DNA from 3 places in the Aquiflexum sp. genome. Region 2 is predicted to be linked to each of the others. Evidence: riboswitches for the same ligand, from Rfam matches in the RefSeq annotation. Region 2 holds a riboswitch; each other region holds the start of a gene.
The links. Region 2 has a riboswitch for S-adenosylmethionine ahead of ACZFYI_RS10400 (O-acetylhomoserine aminocarboxypropyltransferase/cysteine synthase family protein). Riboswitches for the same ligand answer to the same signal wherever they lie in the genome.
Positions count from the first base shown of each region.

Region 1: linked by a shared signal. The riboswitch ahead of ACZFYI_RS15695 (trans-sulfuration enzyme family protein) and the one ahead of ACZFYI_RS10400 (O-acetylhomoserine aminocarboxypropyltransferase/cysteine synthase family protein) in region 2 are both predicted to bind S-adenosylmethionine.
Region 3: linked by a shared signal. The riboswitch ahead of ACZFYI_RS05625 (homocysteine S-methyltransferase family protein) and the one ahead of ACZFYI_RS10400 (O-acetylhomoserine aminocarboxypropyltransferase/cysteine synthase family protein) in region 2 are both predicted to bind S-adenosylmethionine.

Region 1 is NZ_CDSBKL010000318.1:227-4,859, reverse strand. It holds gene ACZFYI_RS15695 (trans-sulfuration enzyme family protein) at 32-1,201, opposite strand; SAM riboswitch class I at 1,448-1,554, opposite strand; gene pth (aminoacyl-tRNA hydrolase) at 1,787-2,347, opposite strand; gene ACZFYI_RS15685 (50S ribosomal protein L25/general stress protein Ctc) at 2,436-3,008, opposite strand; gene ACZFYI_RS15680 (ribose-phosphate pyrophosphokinase) at 3,049-3,975, opposite strand; gene ACZFYI_RS15675 (2-phosphosulfolactate phosphatase) at 4,096-4,633, opposite strand, start outside.
Region 2 is NZ_CDSBKL010000147.1:1,044-9,463, forward strand. It holds partial or broken gene ACZFYI_RS10375 (amidohydrolase family protein) at 1-569, shown strand, start outside; gene ACZFYI_RS10380 (amidohydrolase family protein) at 589-1,971, shown strand; gene ACZFYI_RS10385 (amidohydrolase family protein) at 2,003-3,304, shown strand; gene ACZFYI_RS10390 (YbjQ family protein) at 3,432-3,755, shown strand; gene ACZFYI_RS10395 (DUF4097 family beta strand repeat-containing protein) at 3,752-4,708, opposite strand; SAM riboswitch class I at 5,039-5,145, shown strand; gene ACZFYI_RS10400 (O-acetylhomoserine aminocarboxypropyltransferase/cysteine synthase family protein) at 5,334-6,632, shown strand; gene ACZFYI_RS10405 (homoserine O-acetyltransferase family protein) at 6,679-7,734, shown strand; partial or broken gene ACZFYI_RS10410 (VOC family protein) at 7,902-8,420, shown strand, end outside.
Region 3 is NZ_CDSBKL010000056.1:496-14,364, forward strand. It holds gene ACZFYI_RS05610 (PAS domain S-box protein) at 1-4,006, shown strand, start outside; gene ACZFYI_RS05615 (hypothetical protein) at 4,069-5,376, shown strand; gene ACZFYI_RS05620 (RidA family protein) at 5,373-5,957, opposite strand; SAM riboswitch class I at 6,102-6,203, shown strand; gene ACZFYI_RS05625 (homocysteine S-methyltransferase family protein) at 6,262-7,305, shown strand; gene metH (methionine synthase) at 7,298-10,006, shown strand; gene metF (methylenetetrahydrofolate reductase [NAD(P)H]) at 10,009-10,962, shown strand; gene ACZFYI_RS05640 (hydroxymethylglutaryl-CoA lyase) at 10,985-11,833, shown strand; gene ACZFYI_RS05645 (PepSY domain-containing protein) at 11,884-12,447, shown strand; gene ACZFYI_RS05650 (Na/Pi cotransporter family protein) at 12,500-13,869, shown strand, end outside.

The sequences.
Region 1 (4,633 bases), on a different contig from region 2:
TTGGAGTTCAAAAAAGAAATTTTGAAACAATTTATCTTGAATGGTTCAAAGCATTTTCCACGTCTTTGATGATATCTTCATGATGCTCCAAACCAATAGACAACCTCACCAATCCATCCGAAATCCCAACTTTAGCTCTTTCTTCCACCGAGAGTTTGCTATGCGTGGTAGAAGCCGGATGGGTGATGATGCTGCGGCTGTCTCCGAGGTTTGGAGTGATAGAGATCATCTGAAGGGAATCAATGAATTTCTGTACCCTTGCCAATCCTCCTTTCAAGGTCAGGGTAATGATGCCTCCCCCTTGTTTCATCTGCTTTTTGGCAAGATCAAATTGTGGATGGGAGGGGAGGAAAGGATATTTAACAAAGTCAATCTCTTTGTTTCCTTCAAAATAGGTAGCCACTTTCAATGCATTTTCACAATGCCTATCCATCCTGACTGCCAAGGTTTCCATGCTTTTTGACAAAATCCATGCGTTAAAAGGGGAGATCGAAGGTCCGGTATGCCGGGTAAAAAACTCTACTTCCTTGATCAGTTCTTTTTTGCCCAAAATCAATCCACCCAAAACCCGGCCCTGTCCATCAATATATTTGGTCGCGGAATGGGTGACGATATGAGCTCCCCATTTTGCAGGTTGCTGAAGATATGGAGTCGCAAAGCAATTGTCCACTACTAAGATTAGATTGTGGGTAGCGGCAAATTTCCCCGCCCATTCCAAATCTATGATTTCCAATCCCGGATTTGAGGGTGTTTCTATAAACAGCATCTTGGTGTTGGGCTGCACAAGTTTGTCCCAATGTTGAAAATCCGAAATATCTCCGTAAGTGGAAGTAATTCCCCATTTTGGAAATATGCGTGTAAGCAATTGATGAGTAGAACCGAAAAGAGAGCGAGAAGCCAATATATGGTCTCCTTGCTGCAAAAGGGATGCAATACTTCCAAACATGGCAGCCATTCCGGAGGAGGTCGCAATTCCGGATTCTGTACCCTCAGCTGCACAAACTTTTTGAATCAGATCAGAAGAATTAGGATTTGAATACCTTGAGTAAATATTTCCTTCGATTTCTTCGGCAAACATCTGTCTGGCTTCCTCAGCAGAGTCAAAAGTAAAACTAGAAGTCAGGTAAATAGGGGAGGAATGCTCCCTTTGGCTTGATTTGGAAGCACTTATTCGGATGGCGTCAGTTTCGAAATGAGACATGGGAATGGTATTTAGTTATTGGTTAATAGGTTAGAGATTTTTTTTAATAAGGAAACATGGGTTTGCTTAAAGACAGAATGGGAAAAAGCCCTGAGAAAATTCATATAAGCATTTATCACCCAACTAAAAAAATTTATAGAGATCGAGACCGGTGGTATTTCTTCGTACTTCGTACTTGGTACTTCGTACTTAATTTTTTCGAATGTTTCCGATAAATGAAGGGTAATCTGAAATTGCATAATGTCTAATTTATAGGTCCCATTAGTTGGGCAGGTTTTGGCACCTTTCGCGATGTGTCGGGATGGTTGCCAGAGGGTCAGCGAGCCTGTTCTCTTGCCTCTTCTTTATAAATCTTTGCCTGAAGTGTACACAAAGTAAGTTTCCAAAAAGTTGATTTCAAAAGATTATTCCATAATACTTTTTTATTGAAGAGAAATACTATTGAAATAAGGCTGATATAAAGTAGAAATTCAATGGAAATATGATAGAAATAAAGTTGAAATAAGATTGAAATAGATATTTATAGATACTGGATACTGGATTTGGGTAAGATTTGTTGTCTCACGTCTCAAATCTCATGTCTAATTAATCATTAAACTGAGTCATCGTCATGTTGATCCCAACAGTGCAAAAACTCAGAACCATATCAATGGCTTTGTCCATGAAAATCGGAAGTTCATCGATTTCCTGCTGAGACCACCTGCCGAGGACATATTCTATTTGTCTTCCTTTTGGGAAATCGTCACCGATCCCAAACCTCAACCTCGGATATTCCTGTCCTCCTGTGAGTTCTTCAATATTTTTCAATCCATTGTGGCCTGCTGAAGAGCCTTTTCCGCGCATCCTCAATTTACCAAAAGGCAAAGCCACGTCATCTACAATGACCATGATGTTTTCTTTGGGAATACCCAATTCCTTAATCCAATAATTCACTGACTTTCCACTGAGATTCATGTAAGTGGTTGGTTTGATCAGATATATCTGCCTGCTTTTGTATTTGAAGTTGGTGCTGAAAGCTAGTCGGTCGCTTTTCCAAGATACGCCTTGTTTGTCGGCGAGTCGGTCTACAGTCAAAAAACCCACATTGTGTCGGGTCAATTCATATTCAGGACCTATATTCCCAAGTCCAACAATCAGGTATTTCATCAATTCTTATTTTGTATTGCTGAGCAAAAATAAAAAATCCTGCTTAAGGACTAAGCAGGATTTGAATTATTGATATTAAGAAGCGGAATTATTCAGCTTTTTTACCTCTCAACGCTCTTGGGATTCCAATAGAGATGATCGATACATTTGGACTTGTCAAGATGTCAAATCCTTCTGCTTTAATTTCGCCCACTTTTACTGATTTTCCAAGGTCAAGTTTAGATACGTCAACTCTGATTTTGTCAGGAAGGTTGGCAGCAAGTCCCTTTACAGCAATTTTCCTTGTTTTGAATTCCAATTTACCACCTTTTTGAACTCCGGGAGCAGTTCCTACAATCTCCACAGGGATTTCAAATTTGATAGGTCTATCAGGGCTAAAAGCCAAGAAGTCAGCATGTATAAGTACATCACTTACGGGATGGAATTGTGTGTCTTTCAATACAGCTTTCATTTTGATGCCTTCGATATTCAAGTCAACCATGTGCACATCAGGTGTGTAAACAAGGTCTCTGAATAGGATGGCGGGAGAATAAAAGTGGATTTGTTCTTTGATGACAGGACCGTAAACAACACAAGGTACATTACCTTCTTCACGGATCTGATTCAATTCTCCACTCTCGAGATTTGCTCTTTTAAACCCTATAATCTCTAATGATTTCATAAATTTTTTAATTTGTTTGTATATAATTGATTAAGTAATCCTAAATAAATAATGCACTGATTGAAGTGTTTCCTGTAACTGCATGGATTGCTTTCGCAAAGAGATCAGAAACAGTAAGAACCCTAATTTTCGAAGAAGCCTGCTTCACAGGGATAGTATCAGTGATAACCAACTCTTTTAAGACAGAATTTTCGATGTTTTGATAGGCGTTTCCCGACAAAACTCCATGAGTTGCAATAGCCCTTACCGAGATGGCTCCTTTTTCCATGAGAATCTGGGCAGCTTTGCAAAGTGTACCTGCGGTATCTACCAAGTCATCTACTAAGATGACATCTTTCCCTTCCACTTCTCCAATCACTTGCATGGACGCGATTTCATTGGCCCTTTTCCTGTGCTTGTCACAGACGACCATTTCTACTTCGAAATGCTTGGCATATGCTCTTGCTCTCGCAACGCCTCCTACATCAGGAGCTGCAAAAATCATATTGTCCAAGGCCAGCCTTTCCAAATAGGGCACAAAAATAGCTGATCCATTTAAATGATCCAAAGGAATATCAAAAAAACCTTGAATTTGTCCTGCATGCAGGTCACAGGTCATAATCCTGTCTGCACCTGCCGAGGTAAGCATATTGGCAATTAGCTTTGCCGCAATAGAAACACGGGGCCTGTCTTTCCTGTCTTGTCTCGCATAACCATAATAAGGAATCACCGCACATACCTTATAAGCACTCGCCCTTTTGGCGGCATCTATCATCAGGCATAATTCCAAGAGGTTGTCTGCAGTGGGATTGGTCGTCTGAATCAAAAATACAGTACAGCCTCTAATGGACTCATTGTAACTTGGTGACAACTCTCCATCACTGAATTTGGAGAGGGTAAGGTCTCCGAGACGTTTTCCGTAATGTTTGGCAATTTTTTCTGCTAGTTGAATGCTATTGGTTCCGGAGAATAGTTTAACCTCAGACATGGTGCTTGGCTTGATTTTCTATTTAAAATTAGGGATTTTCTATGCTGCAAAGGTATGTAAAATTGATTGCTTTCTGAATGAAGCCTGTAATTATTAGAATTTAATTCGGTTTTTGTTGCCTTATGAATGTTTAGCAATAAGTTCTTCACCTGATAGGATTCCAACAATATCATACATGTCAATGGAGAGACAAAAATCAATATCAGCCTCTATATTATGGTTTTGCAATCTTTTGGCATGGGAAGCTTGACCTAAAAATATCTGAAGCCTATGGGAATTGCTTTCATAGAGACTTTTCAAAGCAATCGCTGAGTCACAGTCTGTATCGAAGTTCGGATGTAAACTACTTACCAAAGCACCTGCATACAATGAATCTTCCAAATTGAATTTCCCCTTCCAACCTGCACAAAGTATCAAAACATCCTCAGTCTGACCAATGAGATATTTTGCCGTGGCTTTTAGATTCACAAATGCACCTAGTAAAACTAGGTTGGCATCAATTTTGGTTTTTTCTATAGCCAATGTACCGTTGGTGGTTGTCATGGCAATTTTTTTGCCTGCAAATGCATGGTTTAGATATGCCAAAGGAGAATTTCCAAGTTCGAATCCTTCTGCTTTCAGCCCGTTTCTTTCTCCGGCAATGGTATATCCTTTTGAA
Region 2 (8,420 bases):
GATTGACAGAAAATACTGCATTGGCAGCACTTACGATCAACCCGGCAAATATCTTAGGGATCCAAAAATTTGCAGGGACTTTGGAAAAAGGAAAGTTAGCCAATATGGTAATCCTAAGTGGCCCTTTGTTAAACGAAGACACTCAGGTCAAGCATGTGGTGGCAGATGGGTTTATGTTTGATTATGAAATCAAACCCAAGAAAAACGGCAATGGGGAAAAAAGCGGTTCTAATGGGACTGTAGAAATAGATGGATTTTGGGAATATACTTCTGATACTCCAGCTGGAAGTTCTTCAGGTACCTTGGAAATAAAAAAAGAGGGGAATTCCTATATAGGTTCAATAAGCTACGATAATCCCGCAGGGGGAGGAAAAACCAGCTCGGAAATGAAAAACATCAGTCTTTCAGGTTCCAGTCTTACCTTTTCATTTGATGTAGCTGCTGGTGGAATGGCTTTGGTAGTCAATGTCAGCGGAGAAGTAGAAGGGGACCGAATCACAGGAAACCTATCGTTGTCAGAATATGGAAGCTTTCCGATGAATGCCATCAAGAAACCCAAATTATTTTAATCGCTAATCGCCAGAAATCATGAAAAAGATAATCTATATCATAGCAGCTATAATGGTGATGGGTTGGAATCCGGTAAATTCACAAACCCAGAAAGGTTCGTTATTGATCAAAAACGCCACTGTCCTTACCATTACACAAGGTGTTTTGGAAGATACAGATGTACTAGTGGAGAATGGCATCATCAAAAAAATAGGAAAGGGACTTACTGCACAGAATATCCCGACTATTGATGCAAAAGGAAAATACCTCATGCCGGGAATCATTGATGCCCACTCCCATGTGGCCTTGGATGCGGTCAACGAAGGAACTGCCCCAATTACTTCGGAAGTAAGAATGGCAGATGTCATAGACCCCTACGATATCGGCTTATACAGGGCTCTCGCAGGAGGCGTGACTGTTTCACATGCCATGCATGGTTCGGCCAATGCCATTGGAGGACAAAACATTACGCTCAAACACAGGTACGGATCCGGTATTCCGGATGACCTGATCATGAAAGATGCGGCAAGAACCATAAAATTTGCCTTAGGGGAAAATCCTACAAGAGTTCATGGCAGGGGAAATGGCATACAGCCAAGATCAAGAATGGGTGTTGAAGCGGTAATCAGAAATGGCTTCAATGATGCCATTCAATACAAAAAGTCTTGGGAGGCCTATAATACTGCGATGAAAGTAAAAGGGGCAACACCCGTTCCCCCAGCATATAACGAACGACTCCAAACTCTTGCGGAAATTCTGGATGGCAAAATCATCATCCATTGCCATTCTTACAGGGCTGATGAAATCTATATGCTGATCAATGTCTGTAGAGAATTTGGCATCACCAAAATTGTTTTCTCCCATGTCAATGAAGGTTTTAAAGTTGCTCCAGAATTGGCTGCTTACACTATGGGTGCATCTGTTTTTGCCGATTGGTGGGCATACAAATTTGAGGTCTATTATTCTACTGCATACAATGCAGCCATCCTTACACAAAACGGTGTCATAACTTCTATCAACTCAGATTCAGGAGAACTGATCCGTCACCTATACCACGAAGCAGGAAAAGCACAGCGTTATGGAGAATTGACGGATGAGCAGACTTTGGCACTCATCACCATCAATCCTGCCAAACAGCTTGGCATAGCTGATAAAGTGGGGTCAATCGAAGAAGGAAAACAGGCAGACCTGGTCATTTTCAATGAACATCCACTGTCTGTTTATGCTATCCCACAGATGACTTTTGTGGATGGTGTCAAATATTTTGACATCAATGAGGATCCTAATGACATGCGTTTGAGGGTAGCGGCAACGGAATCCATAGAGCCTATATTCTTAAAAGAACATGATCACAAGTGTATGCACGGGGTAGATTTCTTCTTTACGAACTTTGGTAGAAGCTTATTCGACCACGAACACTAAAATCTAAATGGAAGATCAAAACATACTGAAGATGAAGAAGATAAATCAGATCATATTTACAGTCGCTTTATTGGTTTTACCATTATTGGCCAATGCCCAGTTTGATGGAGAATTTATAAAGCCAAGAAATGGGAGGTTCTTATTACAAAACGCAACCATAGTCACTGTAACCAAAGGAAATATTGAAAACGGAAGCGTCCTCATTTCCAATGGAAAAATTGAGGCTGTCGGAAAAAATATTCCGGCAGGAGATGCAGAAGTAATTGATTGTACCGGACATTTTATATATCCGGGGATGTTTGATGGCGGTAGCAGGCTTGGATTGGTAGAGGTCAATTCTGTACCTGAAACACAGGATTACGTCGAAATTGGTCAGGTAACGCCAAACATGCAGGCGATAGTGGCTGTAAACCCAAACTCTGTGGCTATTCCTGTGACAAGAGTGAGTGGAGTCACTACCACCTTGGCCACTCCATCTGGAGGGCTTTTCCCGGGTACTGCCGCTTTGATCAACCTCAACGGATATACAGCGGATCAGATGTATGCGGGATTCAAAGGAGTCGTACTCAATTTTCCTTCCTCAGCTCGTCGAAGCACTTGGGATAGAAGAAGTGATGAGGACATCAAAAAAGAAGCTGAAAAAGCTGAAAAAACCCTGAATGAAATTTGGGAAAGAGCGGTCACCTTCCATCAGCTGAAGCAAGCCAATGCTGAACTAGATTATTATCCTGAGATGGAGCAATTGGCGAAAGTGGTAGCGGGAGAATTACCCTTGCTCGTGGAAGTAAATGCTGCCACTGATATTAACCTAGCAATTGACTGGATCCAATCCAAAAATGTGAAAGCCATCCTTACAGGAGTAGGTGAAGGCTGGAGGGTTGCTGATAAAATCGCTGCTTCCAAAATTCCAGTGATCACAGGACCTATGCTTTCTATCCCTACCAGAAATTCGGACAGGTTTGATGCGGCCTATACCAATCCAGGTAAAATGGCCAAAGCAGGTGTAAAAGTTGTCATCCGGTCAAATGATGCTGAGAATACAAGAAACCTGCCTTTTAATGCCGGTTTTGCGGCTGCTTATGGAATGGGCAAAGAAGAAGCATTAAAAGCTGTCACCATCAATGCAGCAGAGGTCTTCGGAGTTGCTGACCGAATGGGTTCAATCGAACAGGGAAAGGACGCCACTTTATTTGTCTCTACGGGAGATCCTTTCGAAACCAAAACCCAAATTCGACATGTATTCATCGATGGATATAGAGTGCCGATGAGCAACAGACATATCAAACTTTATCAGGAGTTTTTACAACGGTCTCCGGGACTTAAAGAAAATTGATTTAAGCCAAAAATAAACCGTAGCATAAAAAGCTACGGTTTATTTTTTTGAGAATTTTGCTAAAATACCAAACATCTTATGGGAGGATTTCCGTAAGAGTTAAATCATAAACCATAAAAAAAACAAGATGATAGTAAGCACAACACCAAGTTTGGAGGGATATAAAATTACTGCCTACCTCGGCATAGTTTCGGGAGAAACCATAATTGGGGCCAATGTTTTCAAAGACTTTTTTGCCAGTATCACAGACATTGTCGGTGGCAGGGCGGGTGCCTATGAACAGGTATTGCGGGAAGCAAAAGCCACTGCAATGTCTGAAATGGAAATGCAGGCAAGGGCCTTTGGTGCAACAGCAATTGTCGGAATCGACTTAGACTATGAGACCATCAGAGACGGAATGCTCATGGTGACGGCAGCGGGTACTGCCGTCAAAATTGAAAAAGTCTTTTAATTCACTATTTCAATTTTCCCTGAGCTCACCTCGCCTCGGATTGTGTAAGCGGATCCGTTATTGATCACCAAGTTTCCTGAAGCTTGGCTATCGCCTACCCTTACAGATCCAGAGCCTGAGCTAATGTTAAAATTGAAGTCCCTCAAATCATTTAATGTCTGGATATAAATATTTCCGGATGAGGCTTTAAGAGAAGTTTCTGCGCTTAATCCTGTTTCTGTGGCAAACAACTGACCGGATGACAAAGTAGCTTTTCCTAAAGCCTTTACTTTTGACAACTCTATCTTTCCTGAACTGATGGTTAAATTTGCCATCCCATTTACATCTGAAAGTTTAATTTGACCGCTTGAACTTTCTGCACTGACATTGCCATCTACACGTACCAATTCAATATTTCCTGAGGATAAAGAAGCCTCCACTTTTCCGGCAATATCCTCCGCATAAATATTACCCGAGGAAGAATTCAATGAAGTTTGGGTGGAGTTGATGTTTTTGGCATAAATCTCTCCTGAGCTTACAAGTAACTTTGTCTCTGAACTGACCACATCTTTGGCAGTGACTTTGCCAGAACTCGCCTCAAGTTCTAACAGCATGGCTTTTGGCCCAGTCAACCTGATATAACCCTCATTTTTGAGGTTGCCGGAAATTCCCCCATTTTTTTTGACTTCAATCTTCAATTTGGTATCATCAATGACATTGTAAACAATTTCATACCTTTTGCCAGAATTAGATTTTAGCAAGGCCGATAAGGAAACTTCCTGCTGTCCTGTTTGCCCCTCATAGGAAACATCAAGAAACGCTCCCTCAACTTCCACAGAGGTAATGCCGCTGAAGTCTTGGTTGATTTCCGAAACGGTACCCAGGTCATTGTCCAAACAAGAATTGAGACTTACAAGGGCCAAAAACCCCAAAACGCTCATATAAACTCTGGATTTCAAATTAATAGTGTTCATGATAATTAGATTTATTTGTTGGTTTGATTTAGTTTTTTTCCAAACTCTCCAGAAAATTCCCAAAATCCCATTTTTAAATTGATGGTCATTATTAGATGGAAACATTCATAACATTTTGTCCTTTCACCTATGACAACCAAACCCTGAGGTACCCCTATTCGGAATTAAAAAAAAATTCAAGTACTAGGAAATCTTCCCGCAATAATTGAGGTCAATAAAAATACAAGCACATTATCCCTATGAAACAAATTGAAAAATAATTTCATAGATATTTTGCAATTCACAGCGCAGGGGTATTAATTTGCATTATCCTTTCACTTTTTGTGTAAGGATTTATAAAGAAGAGGTAAGAGACAGGCCCAGCGACCCTCTGGCAACCAGGAAAATCCAAGGTGCCAAATCCTGCCAGGTAAAATTCTTTCCTGGAAATATAAATTCTTAACGTCATGATTATCCCTTCTTTCACACTTCCTTTCTTTAAAGAATCTTTAAATGCATTTTTGATAAAAAATTTATATGCCTTTTGGTATGCATTGATAATTTTTTTCTTTTACTAAATCAAAAGGTTTAAATTTAATCCTGTATAAATCTATAATTTTTAACCACAACATAAACCAAAGATACCATGTCAAACTATCGCTTCGAAACTTTACAATTGCATGCCGGGCAGGTTCCTGATCCTACCACCAATTCCCGCGCGGTGCCTATTTACCAGACGACATCCTATGTGTTCAATTCCGCTGAACACGGGGCCAATCTTTTTGCCCTAAAAGAATTCGGGAATATTTACACCAGGATTATGAATCCTACTACGGATGTTTTTGAGCAACGCATCGCTGCCTTGGAAGGTGGAGTGGCCGCATTGGCGACTGCTTCAGGACAGGCTGCACAGTTTTTAGCCCTGAACAACATCTTACAGACTGGAGAAAATTTCGTTTCCACCTCTTTCCTATACGGAGGTACTTACAACCAATTCAAAGTCGCATTCAAAAGAATCGGGATTGAAGCCCGTTTTGCCAAGGGAAATGACCCAAAAGAATTTGAAAAACTGATTGACGACAAAACCAAAGCCATTTACCTGGAAACAATCGGAAACCCTGAATTCAACATCCCTGATTTTGAAGCCATCGCCGCCATGGCAAAGAAACATGACCTTCCTGTCATAGTGGACAATACCTTTGGTGCCGGCGGCTATTTGTTTCAGCCATTGAAGCACGGTGCAAACATCGTCACCGCTTCCGCCACCAAATGGATCGGTGGTCACGGCACTTCGATCGGTGGCGTAATCATCGATGGAGGAAATTACAATTGGGGCAACGGAAAATACCCTCAATTCACCGAGCCATCCGAAGGTTATCACGGGATGAAATTTTGGGAAATATTCGGAGAAAACAATCCTTTGGGACTTCCTAATATGGCCTTTATCATCAGGGCAAGAACCGAAGGTCTAAGAGATTTTGGACCGGCACTCAGTCCGTTCAACTCCTTCTTATTATTGCAGGGTCTTGAAACTTTGTCTCTTAGGGTACAAAGGACTGTAGACAATGCAATCGCCATTGCCCAATGGCTGGAAGCTCATCCAAAAGTACAGAAGGTAAATTATCCGGGTTTGAAATCCTCTCCTTACCATGAACTTGCCAAGAAATACCTGAGAAACGGATTTGGTGGGGTTTTGAGTTTTGAATTGAAAGGAGATAAGGAAAGCACCTCCAACTTCATCAATAACCTCAAGCTCATCTCCCATCTTGCCAATGTCGGCGATGCCAAGACCTTGATCATCCAACCTGCTGCAACTACCCATCAGCAGTTGAGTGAGTCAGAACAGGCCGCTGCAGGGGTCACTCCTACTCTTTTGAGGATTTCATTGGGAATAGAGCATATTGAGGATATCAAAGCAGATTTAGAGCAAGCTTTTAACAGTTAAATAATTAAAGGCAAATTAGCCTGAATAGAATTCCAAAAGTAGAGTAATGAATGTAGCAAGCAACTACCTGATTATTGATATGGCGCAAGAAACCTACACGCATGAGGGCGTATTTGACTTGGAGTCCGGAGAGTCTCTTCCCGGATTCCAACTGGCATATACCACCCAAGGACGTCTGACCACAGCCAAAGACAATGTCATCTGGGTTATCCATGCGCTCACCGGTGATGCCAAAGTTCAGGAATGGTGGAATGGAATGGTTGGAGAAGATAAGTTTTACGATCCAAGCAAATACTTCATCGTCTGTGCCAATCTCTTGGGTTCTTGCTACGGGTCAAGCAGTCCGCTTTCAGAAAATTCCGTGACCGGAAAACCATTTTACTACGATTTCCCAAATCTCAGCACAAGAGATATGGCGAGGTCATTGGATCACCTCAGAGAATATCTTGGAATCAATACCATCAATACCGTCATTGGAGGTTCGCTAGGTGGACAGGTTGCTATTGAGTGGGCTTATCTTCTTCAAAATCAGGTCAAAAACACCATCATCCTCGCTTCCAATGCCAAGACTTCTCCTTGGACCATAGGCTTCAATGAAACCCAAAGGATGGCGATCGAATCCGATTGTACATGGGGAGAAAACCATCCCGATGCCGGAAAAAAAGGAATGGAAGCTGCAAGGGCGATTGCCATGCTTTCCTACAGGCATCCCGAAGATTTTGCACTGAAGCAAAGCGATACGGAAGAAAAACTTGACAACTTCCGAATCTCTTCCTATCTCAGATACCAAGGTCAAAAGCTCGGAAACAGGTTCAACGCATTCTCTTATTGGGTGCTAAGCAAAGCTATGGACAGTCATGACCTCGGACGCGGTCGCGGGGGAACAGAAAAAGTTTTGAAACAAATACCCTCCAAAGTATTGGCAATCGGTGTGGACAGGGATTTATTGTTTCTCAAGGAAGAATCCCAATTTATCTCCAGTCACGTCCCAAAAGGAACATATAGAGAAATCCAATCTCCTTATGGGCATGATGCCTTTCTCATTGAATACGGGCAGTTGCAGTATATCCTCAAGGGATTCTATCTGGAAAATAATGGGTAATTAGTTTTAGTAAAAATAAAACAAAGATGAAAAAAGCTGGACTTCGTGATGAGGAACAGCTTTTTTTCTTTGCACCAATTATGAATTCAAAATCAAACATTAGGGAAGTATATGGCAACTCCTAACAATTCTGTTGAATCATTGGTCAAAATGTTTTAGATTCTATCATGAAATATACCCAAATCAAGGAAACCTGTCTGTATGTCACGGACTTGGATCTGGCGGAAAATTTTTACCACCAAATCCTTGAAATGCCGGTGATTTCAAAAGTGGAAGAGCGTCATATTTTTTTCCGTTGTGGCAGTTCTGTGTTGCTGTGTTTCATTCCTGAGGTGACAAAGTTTGAAAAGACTTTGCCTCCACATTTTGCTTATGGAAAGCAGCATATCGCCTTTGAAGTCAGCAAGAGAGATTACTTGAAAGCCAAATCCAACCTGCTCGAAAAAGGAATAACCATCACACACGAGCAGGAATGGAACCAAGGCCTGAAAAGTTTTTATTTCGACGATCCTTTTGGAAATGTATTGGAGATGCTTGGGAGATGTGTTTGGGAGTGTTTGGGATTTGTTTGGGGGTGTTCTGGGGGTGTGTTTAGAATGTTCTGTGTGTGTTGGGTGTGTTTTGGGCGTGCTTTGGCTGCGTTCTGGGCGTGTCTTTGGGCGTGGTTTGGGTGCGTTCTTGGCATG
Region 3 (13,869 bases), on a different contig from region 2:
CAAAAAAGAAGAACCGGAAATTAGTGGAGTTTCAGAGGTGCAGTTGTCCAAAGTGGAAAATAAATCCATCCATGATTTAAATTTTGTCGGCAGTATTTTGAGGCATAGCCATGACATGGTTGCGATTTTGGACAAGGAGGGAAGATATAAGTTTATAAGCGCAGCAGTCATCGATAAATTGGGTGTTGACACTTCAAAAATCATTGGGAAATCCTACAAAGATTTTATTAGCGAAGGCATTATCCAAATAGATGAGGGGGATTTGGAGCAGGTTTATACTTCAAAATCTGAGGTTAACATCAATTTTTGGGTTGATATTCCTGGAGGGAAAAGAGTCTATATAGAAAGTTACAGCAGAAACTTACTGGACGATCCCAATATCAACGGGATTTTATTCAGTGCCCGGGATATCACCGGATATTGGAAGGCCAAAAAATCTTTGCAGAAAAGATATGAGCTTGAGAATCTGATAAATAGGATCTCTGCGAGATTTGTAAATGCAGGATATGATCAGGTTGATGAAGTTTTTAAATTGTCTCTGATGATGTTGGGAGAATTTGAAAAAGCCGATCGTGCTTATATTTTTCTGGTTCATGATGATCTGCAGGAAATCGAGAATGTCTATGAATGGACTGCCCCTGGGATTGAATCACAGATCCAATACCTCAAAAACCTACCGATCACTGCCGAAAACCTGACAATCGAATCTCTTCGAAAAGGGGAAATTTTGGTCGTCCCTGATGTAGATCTAATGCCCGAAAATTTTGAGGCTGAAAAGGAAATCTACCAACAACAGGGAATAAAATCATTTGTCCTGATTCCCATTTTTTCAGAAAACAAACTGATAGGTTTCTTTGGACTTGATGCTGTCCATGAAAAAAGAGCCTGGCACGAAAAAGATGAATATGTTCTCCGGCAATTGGGAGATGTTTATGCCGGTAGTTTTATCAACAGAGCTATTAAAAAGAGGCTTGAACGCAATGAAAAGCTCCTTGCTTCAACAGAAATATTGGCTAAATCAGGCTCTTGGAGATTCAGCAATACCAAAAGAAGGATTTTTTATTCTTCAGGGCTAAGGAGAATATTTGATTTGGAGGAGGATATTTATTCCTCAGACTTTACGGGCTTTTTGAGCAGAATAAAAAAAGGTGATAGAAGGGAATTCCTTGAAAAATTAAAAATTGCAGTCAAAACCCGAAGTACCACTTACGGAGAATTCAGTATTTTCACCAAAGAGGGAAAGGAAAAATTCATAAGCTTCACCATACAGGTTAGGGAGATTCGGGACAGTGAGGAGGTAGAGGTTTTTGGGTATTGCTCGGATATCACCCATAAAAAGGATGCTGAAAACTATCTGAAACTCCAGTCTCAGATTCTGACCCAAGTGGACGATCCTATCGTGGTAACCGATGGTTCCCTCAAAATAATTTATATTAATAAAGCAGGTCTAAAAGAGTGTAAAATAGCAGAGAGTGAAAACTTTCAAGGGAAAATTACAGACCTTTTTGAGTTTATTTTTGAAGATTTAAACACTTTGGAGAGGCTTTTGGGAAGCCTGAAATCCAATGAGGGAATCACCAAACAAATGCAACTCAAGCTAAGGACAGGAGTAGTGGACCCCTATGAAGTCTCAGTTCAGCAATTTTTAAATGATGATCAGGAGAAAATCGGTTATTCTTTTGTGATCAGAAACCTATCCCTTCAAGTCAGGCAGGAAGCTATTGCAAGAAAAGCCCAAATGATTGTAGAAAACAGTCCTGCTGTATTGTTTACTGTTGATCCGAATGAAAATTTCAGAATCCTTTATATTACCGAAAATATCAGGCAGTTTGGATATAATTCTTCCAAACTGGTAAACTCGAAAACGAGTATTCTTGATTTGATTCACCCGGATGATGTGATCAGGCTTTTGGATTACCATTATGCCAGAGAAAATGAAAACGGTATCCCGGCTTTTTCAGGAGAATACAGAATCAGAAAGGGAGATGGTTCATATAGATGGGTAGAAGATAGAACCCGGGAAGTGTATGATTCGGAGGGCCGAATTTTTGTCCATGAAGGAATCTTACAGGATATTACAGAGAGGAAATATAATAGGGAAGAAATCCTCAGAAGTCAGGAGAGGTATCGGGTTTTGGCTTCCAATATTCCCGGGACAAGTATATTTTTGATTGATAGGGATCTGAGGTATATAGTAGCTCAAGGCACAAATTTTGCGGATTGGGGAATGACGGCAAAGGATTTTGAAGGAAAGACCTTGGCAGAAGTCCATCCTGGCAATCTCAACGAAATCCAACCAATTGTTACCCGGGCATTGCTCAAAAATGAGATTATCCAAAAGCATCTCGTTTTCCGTCGACGGGTATATGAGATCACAGTGCGTCCCATTATGTATGGGGGAGAGATTGAATATGCACTCGGGATATTGAGAGATATCAATGAGGAGCATCAGGCAAAAGAAAGTCTGAGAAAGAATGAAGAAAAATACAGAAAACTTGTAGAGGAATCCACAGAGATCATTTTCTCCTTGGATTTAGATATGACCTTGACATACATATCGCCTAATGTCAAGCAATTCCTTGGCTATCCTTCAGAAGAAGTGATGCGGCGGAGGTTGGTTGATTTTCTACATCCTGATGACCTTTCTGCGTTTGCAGAAAGAAGTAAATCCGAGCCGAATTTTTTTAAAGAAAACCAATATCTCGAATTCCGGCTAAGGCACCTTGCCGGAGATTATCGGGTATTCAGTTCCAACGGGAAGTTGGTAACTGATGAGGAAGGGAAAAAAATGTACTATACCGGAATTGCAAGAGATATCACCAAACTTAAAGAAGCCCAAAAGGAACTTTTCCACGCCAAAGAAAGGGCAGAACAGGCATCTACAATCAAGTCTCAGTTTCTGTCCATAATGAGTCATGAAATCAGGACTCCAATGAATGCAGTAATTGGGATGGCGCACCTTTTGATTGAGGATGAGCCCCGACCGGATCAGCTTGAAAACCTGAAAACCTTGCAGTTTTCGGCTGAGAACCTGTTAGGTTTGATCAATGATATTTTGGATTACAGCAAAATTGATTCAGGGAAAGTTGAGCTTGAAAAAGTCAATTTTGAATTGAATAATGTTTTCAATAGAATCCTTCACTCTTATTCCTACCAAGCAAGGGAAAAAGCCCTAAATGTTATATTTGAAACTGATCCATCTTTACCACAAAACCTAATTGGCGATCCGGTGAGATTGGGTCAAATAGTCAATAATTTGGTTTCTAACGCCATAAAATTTACTGAAAAAGGTTTTATAAAAATCAAGTTGACAAATGAGAAGGAGGATGAAAGAAAAATTACTATCCGGTTTGATTTTGAGGATTCCGGTATAGGAATTTCCAAAGACAAGCTAGACCTGGTATTTGAAGCATTTACTCAGGCAAGCGCAGCCACAACAAGAAAATATGGTGGAACAGGCCTTGGACTCGCCATTGTCAAAAGATTGGTGCAATTATTTGGAGCCGAGATCAAAGCCTATCAGAGGGAAGAAGGAGGAACCAGATTTACTTTTATTGCAACATTTGAAAAACCCTATGCTAAAGCCATCCTTACAGACAAAAGTCATTCTGATGGATTACAATTCCTTCAAGAAGCCAGTGTCTTGGTGGCAGAAGACAACCTGGTAAACCAGATCATGATCAAGAAATTTCTAAATAAGTGGGGAGTAAAGAATGTGGTAATGGCCAATGACGGAAATGAGGCGATTGAAGCATACATGAAGCAGAATTTTAATTTGATATTGCTTGACCTTCAGATGCCTGAAATGGATGGGTTCCAAGTGGCTGAGTTGATTAGAAATATGAAAGATGAAAAAAAGAGGAATGTTCCAATAATTGCACTGACAGCTTCTTCGTTGATTGAAGTTAAAGACCAATTGGATAAAGTGGGAATGGATGATTATATCAGCAAACCGTTTAACCCCGATAATCTTTATACCAAAATACTCAAATACCTTAAGCCATAAATTTGAAAAAAGGAGCTAGCGATTATCTCTTTCATTATAATTTTGAAGTCAAACAAAATGGTATGAGGCTTTTCTTAGTACTTCTACTTTTATTTTCTTTTGGATTTCATTCTTTTTCCCAGATTCAGAAGTCCAATAGGACTACGATGTATATGACATTTGGAAAAACCGGCGCCAACCTCAGGGAGTTTAACCAGATGTTGGCAAATAAGGGGCTTTCTCCGATGAGGAACAGCTATTCCAATCTAACTTTTGGTTATATCACCAGATTCAATGACTTTATACTTGGTTTGGAACTACTACAAAACAGCGGGCCAAAATCAAATTTTGACGGATACCAGATCGATTACCATACCACGAGATTTAATCTAAATGTGGGGTTTGCATTTACTGAAGAAGGAAATTTCCAATTGATCCATTACATGTCGGTAGGTACAGGATTTTTAAATTTCCAGATGCTTCAAGAGAATCCTGAACAAGACCTTGAGGGATTTTTTCAGAATCCTGAACATGGTTTTATACTTAGGGATGGCAATCTCCATAAAGGTACACTGAACATGACAGGATTTCTTACCGAAATTGGGTTTCAGATGAGCTACGACATACCTATTCCTGGAAGGGAGGAAGCGATTGAGCTTTTGGCAAGGTTTGGCTATTCCTTTAGTCCATTTGAGGATTCCTGGAAACTAAACGGAATCAGGTTTAACAGTACCCAAAGTGGTGCTTTCATAAGGTTGGGAGCTGGGGTTACAATTCCCGATCACAATTTCTTTTACAAAGATGCTGCAATAGGTGCCCATTTGATTTATGGATTTCATTTTACAAAGCCGGATAAGTTCAATGCAGTCTTAGAACAGAATGGACTTGCTCCTTTTAAAGGAAGACCAAACAATATTGGATTGAAAGTTATGGGGGAAAGCAAGGGATTACTATATGGGTTTGATTTTTACAACCTTGGACTTTCAGAAGAGGCAAACGAATCAAAAAGCCATACCCTAAACAGCCTAAGGGTATATGGAAATGTAGGGATGAAATTTTTTGAAAGGAAAAACCTCGAACTGGGAGGGACGGGTGGTATAGGGTATGGCAATATCCGCTACAGCCTGCTAGACAATGCCAAACCTGATTTTCCCCGTTTGTTTGAAGAACCTTTACATGATGCGTTTTTGAGAAAAGGAGGACTGATGGCTAAGCCTGAGGTTTTTGTTGCATATGGAATACCTATTTCTCCAAACCATTCTTCCAAGTTGATGTTTGGAATTAACGGCGGATATGAAATCCCTTTGGCCAATTACAAACTACTTGACTTGCCAATGTCAGGATATATGTCTAATCCCTACTTCCAGCTAAGTGTAGGGATCAAGCATTAATTGTCTTCGATCTCTACTATCAATTCCACTTCTACGGCGATGTTCATCGGCAATGCATTCATACCCACAGCAGATCTGGCATGTTTCCCTTTTTCTCCAAATACTTCTACCATCAAATCAGAAAATCCATTGATGACCTGTGGCTGTTGGGTAAAATCCGGGCCACAGTTGACCATTCCCAATACTTTTACCACCCGTTTGACTTTGTTTAAATCGCCTAATTCCGCTTTTAGTACAGCCAATTGGTTAATCGCAACCATACGGGCAGCTTCTTTTCCCTCCTCAATGGTCAAATCCTGACCTACCTTTCCGGTTATATAAGAGCCATCGGGAAGGCCGGGTCCCTTTCCGGCAAGGAAAAGCAGGTTACCGGTTCTGACCGCATTGACATAATTGGCTACCGGCGAACTTGCTTCAGGCAGGACAATCCCCAAGTCTTTGAGCTTTTGTTCGGCGTCCCAAGTATCCTCGGAAATTTTTTGGGTTTGAGATTCAGGAGTGCTACAGGAAAAGGTGAAAAGCAAAAACATAAAAGATAAAGCAAAAGAAATGGATCTGGTGTGAAGGTTTTCAAATTTCATAAGACAGAATTGATGGAATTTTAGAGGTTAAACTTTTTTCATGGAATCGTTTCTGATTTCACAGATATAAGAAATATATACCTATTCTATTAAAGAATCTCTATAAAAAACCACAAAATTCAATTTTTGCATTTAAATTTGAATTGCTTATCGAGAAAGACTGAGGGAAAGGCCCTATGAAGTCTTGGCAACCTGATTTTACAAGGTGCTAATTCCTATTCCGGAAAAGCCGGAAGAAGATGAGCGGAAGAATGAATTCTTTTTTCCGGTTCTTGCTCGCATAAGTTTTTGATACACCATATTCATGAACAGAACCGATTTATTACTCTCTCTAGCCAAGAATAAAATCCTTATCCTCGACGGTGCCATGGGTACCATGATTCAGCGTTTTAAGCTGACTGAGGAGGATTTCCGGACCCCCGAACTTGCCAGCCATCCCAAACCGCTTAAAGGCAACAATGACCTGCTCTCGCTTTCGAGACCTGATGTCATCAAATCTATCCATGCGGCCTATTTGGAAGCAGGAGCTGATATTATTGAGACCAATACTTTTAGTGGAACTTCTATTGCACAGGAAGATTATGGATTGCAGTATTTGGCTTATGAGATCAATTTCCAGTCCGCCAAAATTGCACGCGAAGTAGCAGATGAATCCACCGCCAAGAACCCGTCCAAACCGAGGTTTGTGGCAGGTGCTTTGGGCCCTACAAATAAAACAGCTTCCCTATCTCCTGATGTCAATGATCCGGGATATCGTGCCATTACCTTTGACCAATTGTCTGATGCCTATAAAGAACAGGTGAGGGGACTGTTGGATGGTGGTTCCGATATTCTTTTGGTGGAAACAATCTTTGACACTCTCAATGCAAAAGCTGCTCTTTTTGCAATACAAGAGGTTTTCGAAGAAAGAAATATCCCTTTGAATCCTGAAGAAGGAGGCATTCCCATCATGATTTCGGGAACCATCACAGATGCTTCAGGACGTACACTCTCAGGACAAACTACAGAAGCGTTTTTGATTTCTGTATCCCATGTTCCTTTGTTCAGTGTAGGGTTGAATTGTGCTTTGGGCGCAAAAGAACTTAGGCCTTACCTTAAAGTCTTGGCTGAAAATGCACCCTTCCTTGTTTCTGCGTATCCAAATGCCGGTTTGCCCAACGAATTTGGCCAATACGATCAGGGTGCAAATGAAATGGCGGGACAGATAGAAGACTTTTTGAAAGAAGGCCATGTGAATATTTTGGGAGGATGCTGCGGCACCACACCGGAGCATATTGCGGCCATAGCGAAAATAGCGGAGAAATATGCTCCGAGAAAAATAGAATTTGTAAACGCAGGAGATGAGTAAAATCAAAAAACACCAGGCAATGAAGTTGTCAGGATTGGAGCCTTTGGTTTTCACTCCTGAGATCAACTTTGTCAACGTCGGTGAAAGAACAAATATCACCGGATCAAAGAAATTTGCAAGACTGATCCTCAACGGCCAATATGATGAAGCTCTTGAAATCGCATTGGATCAGGTAAGAGGAGGAGCGCAGGTATTGGATGTCTGCATGGATGAAGGCATGCTAGATGGTGTGGCTGCTATGAAAAAATTCCTTAACCTCATCGCTTCAGAGCCTGAAATCAGTAGGATTCCGATCATGATTGACAGTTCCCGCTGGGAAATAATCCTTGCCGGATTGAAATGTATCCAAGGTAAAGGAATAGTCAATTCTATTAGTTTGAAGAACGGGGAAGCCGAATTTATCCATCAGGCAAAAACCATCAAAAAATTCGGAGCGGCGGTAGTCGTTATGGCTTTTGATGAAAAAGGTCAGGCCGATACTTATCAGAGAAGAATTGATATATGTAAAAGAAGCTACGATATTCTTGTAAATATCGTCAGGTTCAATCCTCAGGATATCATTTTTGATCCGAATATTTTCCCTGTAGCCACAGGAATGGATGAGCATAGAAAAAATGCCCTAGACTTTTTTCACGCTACGCAATGGATCAAACAGAACCTTCCGGGAGCCAAAGTCAGTGGAGGTGTGAGTAATGTCAGTTTTTCTTTCAGAGGCAATGATCCTGTGAGAGAAGCGATGCATGCTGCATTTCTCTACCATGCCATACAGCACGGAATGGATATGGGAATTGTCAATCCAACCATGCTTGAAGTGTATGATGATATTCCCAAGGACCTACTTCAAAAAGTGGAAGATGTGCTTTTTGATAGGACAGAAGATGCCACTGAGCAATTGCTTTCATTTGCGGAAACAGTAAAAGCTTCCGGAAAAAAAGAAATTGTAAACGAAGCATGGAGAGAGTTTCCTGTTGAAAAAAGGATAGAACACGCATTGGTCAAAGGCATCATTGACTTTGTCATTGAAGATACTGAAGAAGCAAGATTGAAATACCAGAACCCGCTCAAGGTCATCGAAGGTCCTTTGATGGATGGGATGAATGTGGTTGGTGATTTATTTGGAGAGGGCAAAATGTTCCTTCCCCAAGTGGTCAAATCTGCGAGGGTGATGAAAAAAGCTGTTGCTTACCTAGAGCCATTCATGCCCAAAGTCGGAGATTTGGATTACAATGCCGAACAAAGTAGCATCAAGAAAATCCTCTTGGCCACCGTCAAGGGAGACGTACATGATATTGGAAAAAATATTGTCGGTGTAGTATTGGCCTGCAACAGTTATCAGATCATTGACCTTGGTGTGATGGTAGATGCTCAGAAAATCATCGATGAGGCCATCAAAAACAAGGTGGACATCATAGGACTGAGCGGCTTGATTACGCCTTCATTGGATGAAATGGTCTATGTCGCTTCCGAAATGGAGCGTCAGGGACTTCAGATTCCATTGTTGATAGGGGGAGCGACGACTTCTAGAATCCATACTGCTGTTAAAATCGATCCAGCTTATAGCGGCATAGTCATCCATGTGACTGATGCTTCCAAGTCTGTTCCGATAGCAGGTGAATCTATCAGTGAGGAAACCAAAGCAGCATACCACAAGCAGATCAAAGAAACTTACCAACAACTTCGTATCGAGCATGAGGCCAAACAACAGGTGAAACAACTTGTCTCCTATGAGGAAGCCAAAGCCAATCCAGTTTATATCGATTGGGTAAATTATGAACCTGTTGTTCCGGCTAAATTGGGAGAAACGGTTTTTCAAGACCTTGATTTGTCTTTGCTGAGAAAATATATTGATTGGACCCCGTTTTTCTCTACTTGGATGCTTACAGGAAGGTATCCCAAAATCTTTGAAGATGAAGTAGTCGGCCATGAAGCCAAAAAACTTTATGATGAAGCCAACAAGATGCTTGATCAGATAATCGCTGAAAAATGGTTACAAGCCAAGGCAGTCGTGAATTTATTTCCTGTCCATAGAAATCAAGATGACGTCATAGTTGTTATGAATGGGAAGGAATCCGAATTTGGGTTTCATTTTTTGCGTCAGCAAGGCAAGAAAGGAAAAGGAGTGCCCAACAGGTCTTTGGCAGATTATATACATCCTGAAAAAACAGATTTTATGGGAGGATTCGCAGTCACTGCAGGTTGGGGAATTGAATCCAAACTGGAAGAATTTCAAAAAAACCACGACGACTACCATGACATCATGCTGAAAGCTTTGGCGGATAGGTTGGCAGAAGCGGGAGCGGAATACCTGCATGAGTTGGTCAGAAAAGAACTTTGGGGATATGCCAAATCTGAAATATTGGAAAATGAAGCTTTGATCAAAGAAGAATACCTAGGAATCCGCCCGGCACCCGGCTATCCTGCATGCCCTGAACATTCTGAAAAAAGAACGCTTTTCAATTTGCTACAGGTAGAAAAATCCGTCGGGATTACTTTGACTGATAGCTTCGCCATGTATCCCACCTCGTCTGTTAGCGGGTTTTACTTCGGCCATCCAGAAAGTAAATATTTTGGATTGGGCAAAATAGGGGAGGACCAAGTGGAAGATTACGCCAAACGAAAAGGCGTCAGTAAAGCGCAGTCAGAACGCTGGTTATCACCGAATTTAGCTTATTCACCATCATTACAAGTCCAAGAAAAGTAGAAATGAAAATTACAGAATATATAGCGCAGGCGGAGAAAACCTTGTTCTCCTTTGAAATTCTTCCTCCATTGAAAGGTCAAAGCCTGAAAGATTTGTTGGTGGGGATTGAGCCATTGATGGAATTTAAGCCACCATTTGTGGATGTGACTTACCATAGGGAAGAATTCATATTTAAAAAACATCCCAATGGCCTTTTGGAGAAAGTGAGCACCAAAAAGCGTCCCGGTACTGTCGGGATCTGTGCTGCATTGATGAATAGATTCCATGTTGAGGCGGTTCCTCATTTGCTATGTGGAGGTTTTTCCAAAGAAGAAACTGAAAATGCGCTCATTGACCTGAATTTTATCGGGGTGCAAAATGTCTTGGCTTTACGTGGCGATGCCCCAAAAAATGAAGGAAGCTTCAAGCCCGAACCCAATGGGCATGAGTTTACAAAAGATTTGATCAAGCAGATCATAGGAATGAACCATGGGAAATACCTACATGAAGAAACTGAAACAGGTTTCCATACTGATTTTTGTGTGGGAGTCGGTGGCTATCCCGAAAAGCATTTTGAGGCCCCAAATATGAAATTTGATTTGAAGTACTTGAAAGACAAAATAGATGCCGGTGCTGAATACATCGTCACTCAAATGTTTTTCGACAACCAGAAATTTTTTGATTTTGTAAAGAATGTAAGGGCTTTGGGGATCACCGTTCCCATCATTCCGGGATTGAAGCCCATCACAACTTTGGGTCAAATCAGTATGCTTCCAAGGACGTTCTTCTTGGATATGCCTGATGCCTTGATGGATGAACTCGAAAAGTGCAAGACCAATGCAGATGTAAAAGAAGTAGGCATCGAATGGGCTATCTATCAAAGCAAAGAGTTGGTTGCCAACGGTGTTGAGGTATTGCATTATTACACCATGAGTAAAGCAGATGCCACTTATAAAATAGCCAAAGAAGTCTTTTAAGGGATTTCGTTACATTAGAGCAATGATCAAATTGGTGGAATGTCCCCGCGATGCCATGCAGGGCAGAGCGGAATTCATAGATACTGCGATTAAAGCTGCTTTTATCAACCAACTGCTGCAAGTTGGGTTTGATACCATTGACTTCGGGAGTTTCGTAAGTCCGAAAGCCATTCCCCAAATGAGGGATACTGCTGAAGTTTTAGAGCAATTGGATCTGTTTGGGACGAAATCCAAGCTCCTTGCTATTGTCGCCAACGTAAGGGGGGCAGAAGATGCATGTCATTTTGAGGAAATCGATTTTCTCGGTTTTCCCCTATCTCTTTCAGAGACATTTCAGCAACGTAATACCAATAAGTCAATTTCTGAAGCTTTGGAGGCAATAGAGAATATTCAAAACCTCTCTGAGATCAAAGGTAAAACTTTGGTTACCTACCTCAGCATGGGTTTTGGAAATCCTTATAATGATCCCTATTCCCCGGAATTGGTGGCAGATTTTGTGAGAAATTTAGATGACATGGGCATCAAAATCATTTCTTTTGCAGATACTGTCGGTACTGCACAGCCTGAACTGATTTCAGAATTGTTTACTGTCAATTCACAATCCTACCCTAAAATAGAATTTGGAATGCATTTACATACGCATCCTGATAACCTTGAACCCAAAATCATGGCTGCACTGAAGGCGGGCTGCTTCAGGTTTGACAGTGCGATGCTGGGCTTCGGGGGATGCCCGATGGCCAAAGATGATCTAGTAGGAAATGTTGCTACAGAATCATTGATAAGGATTTTGGAACAGGAAGGCTATGAATTGGATCTCAATCGGATGGAATTCGGTGAGGCGATGAAGCTTGCCAATGTGGTGTTCCATTGAGATGACTTTTGTTTTTTAGGATAGATCAATCAGATATTCGACATTTTTTTATGAGTAAAATTTCCAAAAAAGCTTACCAGACCAGATTCTACAGACGGATCCACAAATGGATAAGTATATTCTTTGTGTTTTTTCTTGTGGTTATTGGTGTCACAGCTATTCTTTTGGCTTGGAAAAAAGAATGGGGACTTATACCCAAAACCCAAAGTACAAAAGTTGAAAATCCTTCCAATTGGATTCCTTTGGAAAAAATGATGGAGATAGGAAAGACTTTTGCAAGAGACAGTCTCCAAAAAAGTGATCTGATAGATAGGGTAGATGTCAGACCGGAAAAGGGAATAGCAAAGATTGTATTCAAGAGACATTTTACCGAAATCCAAGTGGATGGCTTTTCGGGTGAAATACTCTCCGTCAGCCAAAGAAATTCTGACATGATAGAAAAAATCCATGATGGAAGCATTTTCGATTTTTTGCTAGAATCAGATTCAGAAATTTCCAAAATCACCTACAGCACTTTGACTTCCTTGGTTTTGCTGTTGCTTTGTTTTACGGGTTTTTTCCTTTGGTATTTACCAAAAATGATCAAAAATTTAAAAAACCGACCTTTACCCTAAATCATTCAAATTGTCACCATAGCTTTCTATATTTGTTTAAGGCTGTAAGGTTATGAATCAGGATGACTTTGACTTTTGGAAATTTTTTGCTGGCATAGGCATTTTCCTTTGGGGGATCTTTCAATTGGAGACCGCAATCAAGGAAATCGGTGGTAACTCGCTGAAACATTTGATGCATAGGTTTACCGGGTCTGCCTGGAAGGGAGTTTTGACAGGAACTTTTGTGACTGCAATTTTACAGAGCAGTTCCCTTGTGACTTTGATGGTATTGGCTTTTTTGGGAGCAGGTGTGCTGAATCTAAAAAATGCACTTGGAGTGGTTTTGGGTGCAAATTTAGGAACTACCGCCACCGCATGGATTGTAGCTACTTTGGGCTTCAAATTAAGTGTAGAGGCATTTTCCCTTCCGTTTTTAGGCTTTGGCAGTTTTCTTTTTCTTTTCTTCAAAGGCAGGCCTTACCTCAAGAACTTTGGAGCAATTTCTATCGGATTCGGACTGCTTTTTTTGGGACTTGATTTTATGAAAACCTCCATAGAGGAAGTCACGGGAGGAATGGATATGGATCGGTTCCAAGGTTTCGGTACTTGGCTGTATCTAATTGTAGGTTTGGTGATTACCGCAGTTATGCAGTCAAGTTCGGCGGCAATAGTCATTGTATTGAGCACCATGAATGCCGGGATGATTGGACTGACAGAAGGTGCTGCGATGGTAATCGGGGCCAATATCGGAACCACTGTTACCCTTGGAATCGGATCTTTGGGAGGAACAGCTGATAAAAAGCGCTTGGCTTTCTCTCATTTTCTGTTCAATGTAGTTACCGGGATCTTGGTATTTCTTTTCCTTAATTCTGTTCTTCGTTTTACTATGACCATATTTTCGGTCAAGGACCCTTTAATGGAGTTGGTTCTCTTCAATACATTCCTCAATGTTATAGGGATTATCATATTTTATCCGTTTATCAATCCATTGGAAAAATTTCTCAAAAAACTTTTCAAGAAAGATGAGCCTCAGGGATTGTCCAAGTATATCAAAAACGTCAGTACCAAAGTCCCTTCTGTGGCCTTGGAAGCTTTGGAAAAAGAAATATTATTGGCTTATGATAGTACAGTCAATTTCATTTTAAATGTTTTGGAAAACGGAGAATTGAAAGAAAATGGCATGTCTATATGGCGTAAAATCCTTTACCAGCCCATGAACCTCCTTGAAGAATATAGCCGGATCAAGAGCCTCGAGGATGAAATCACCAAATACCATATTCTTCTACAAGAAGAATTCTTAAGCGAAAAGGAAGCACAAAAACTGACTTCCCTGATGTTGGCCTTGAGGACAATGGTCTTTGCCGCCAAAGACATCAAAGATGTCATGCACAATATCAGAGATATGGAAGATGAAGAAGACCGTCTCGTAGTAGCGCTTCATGG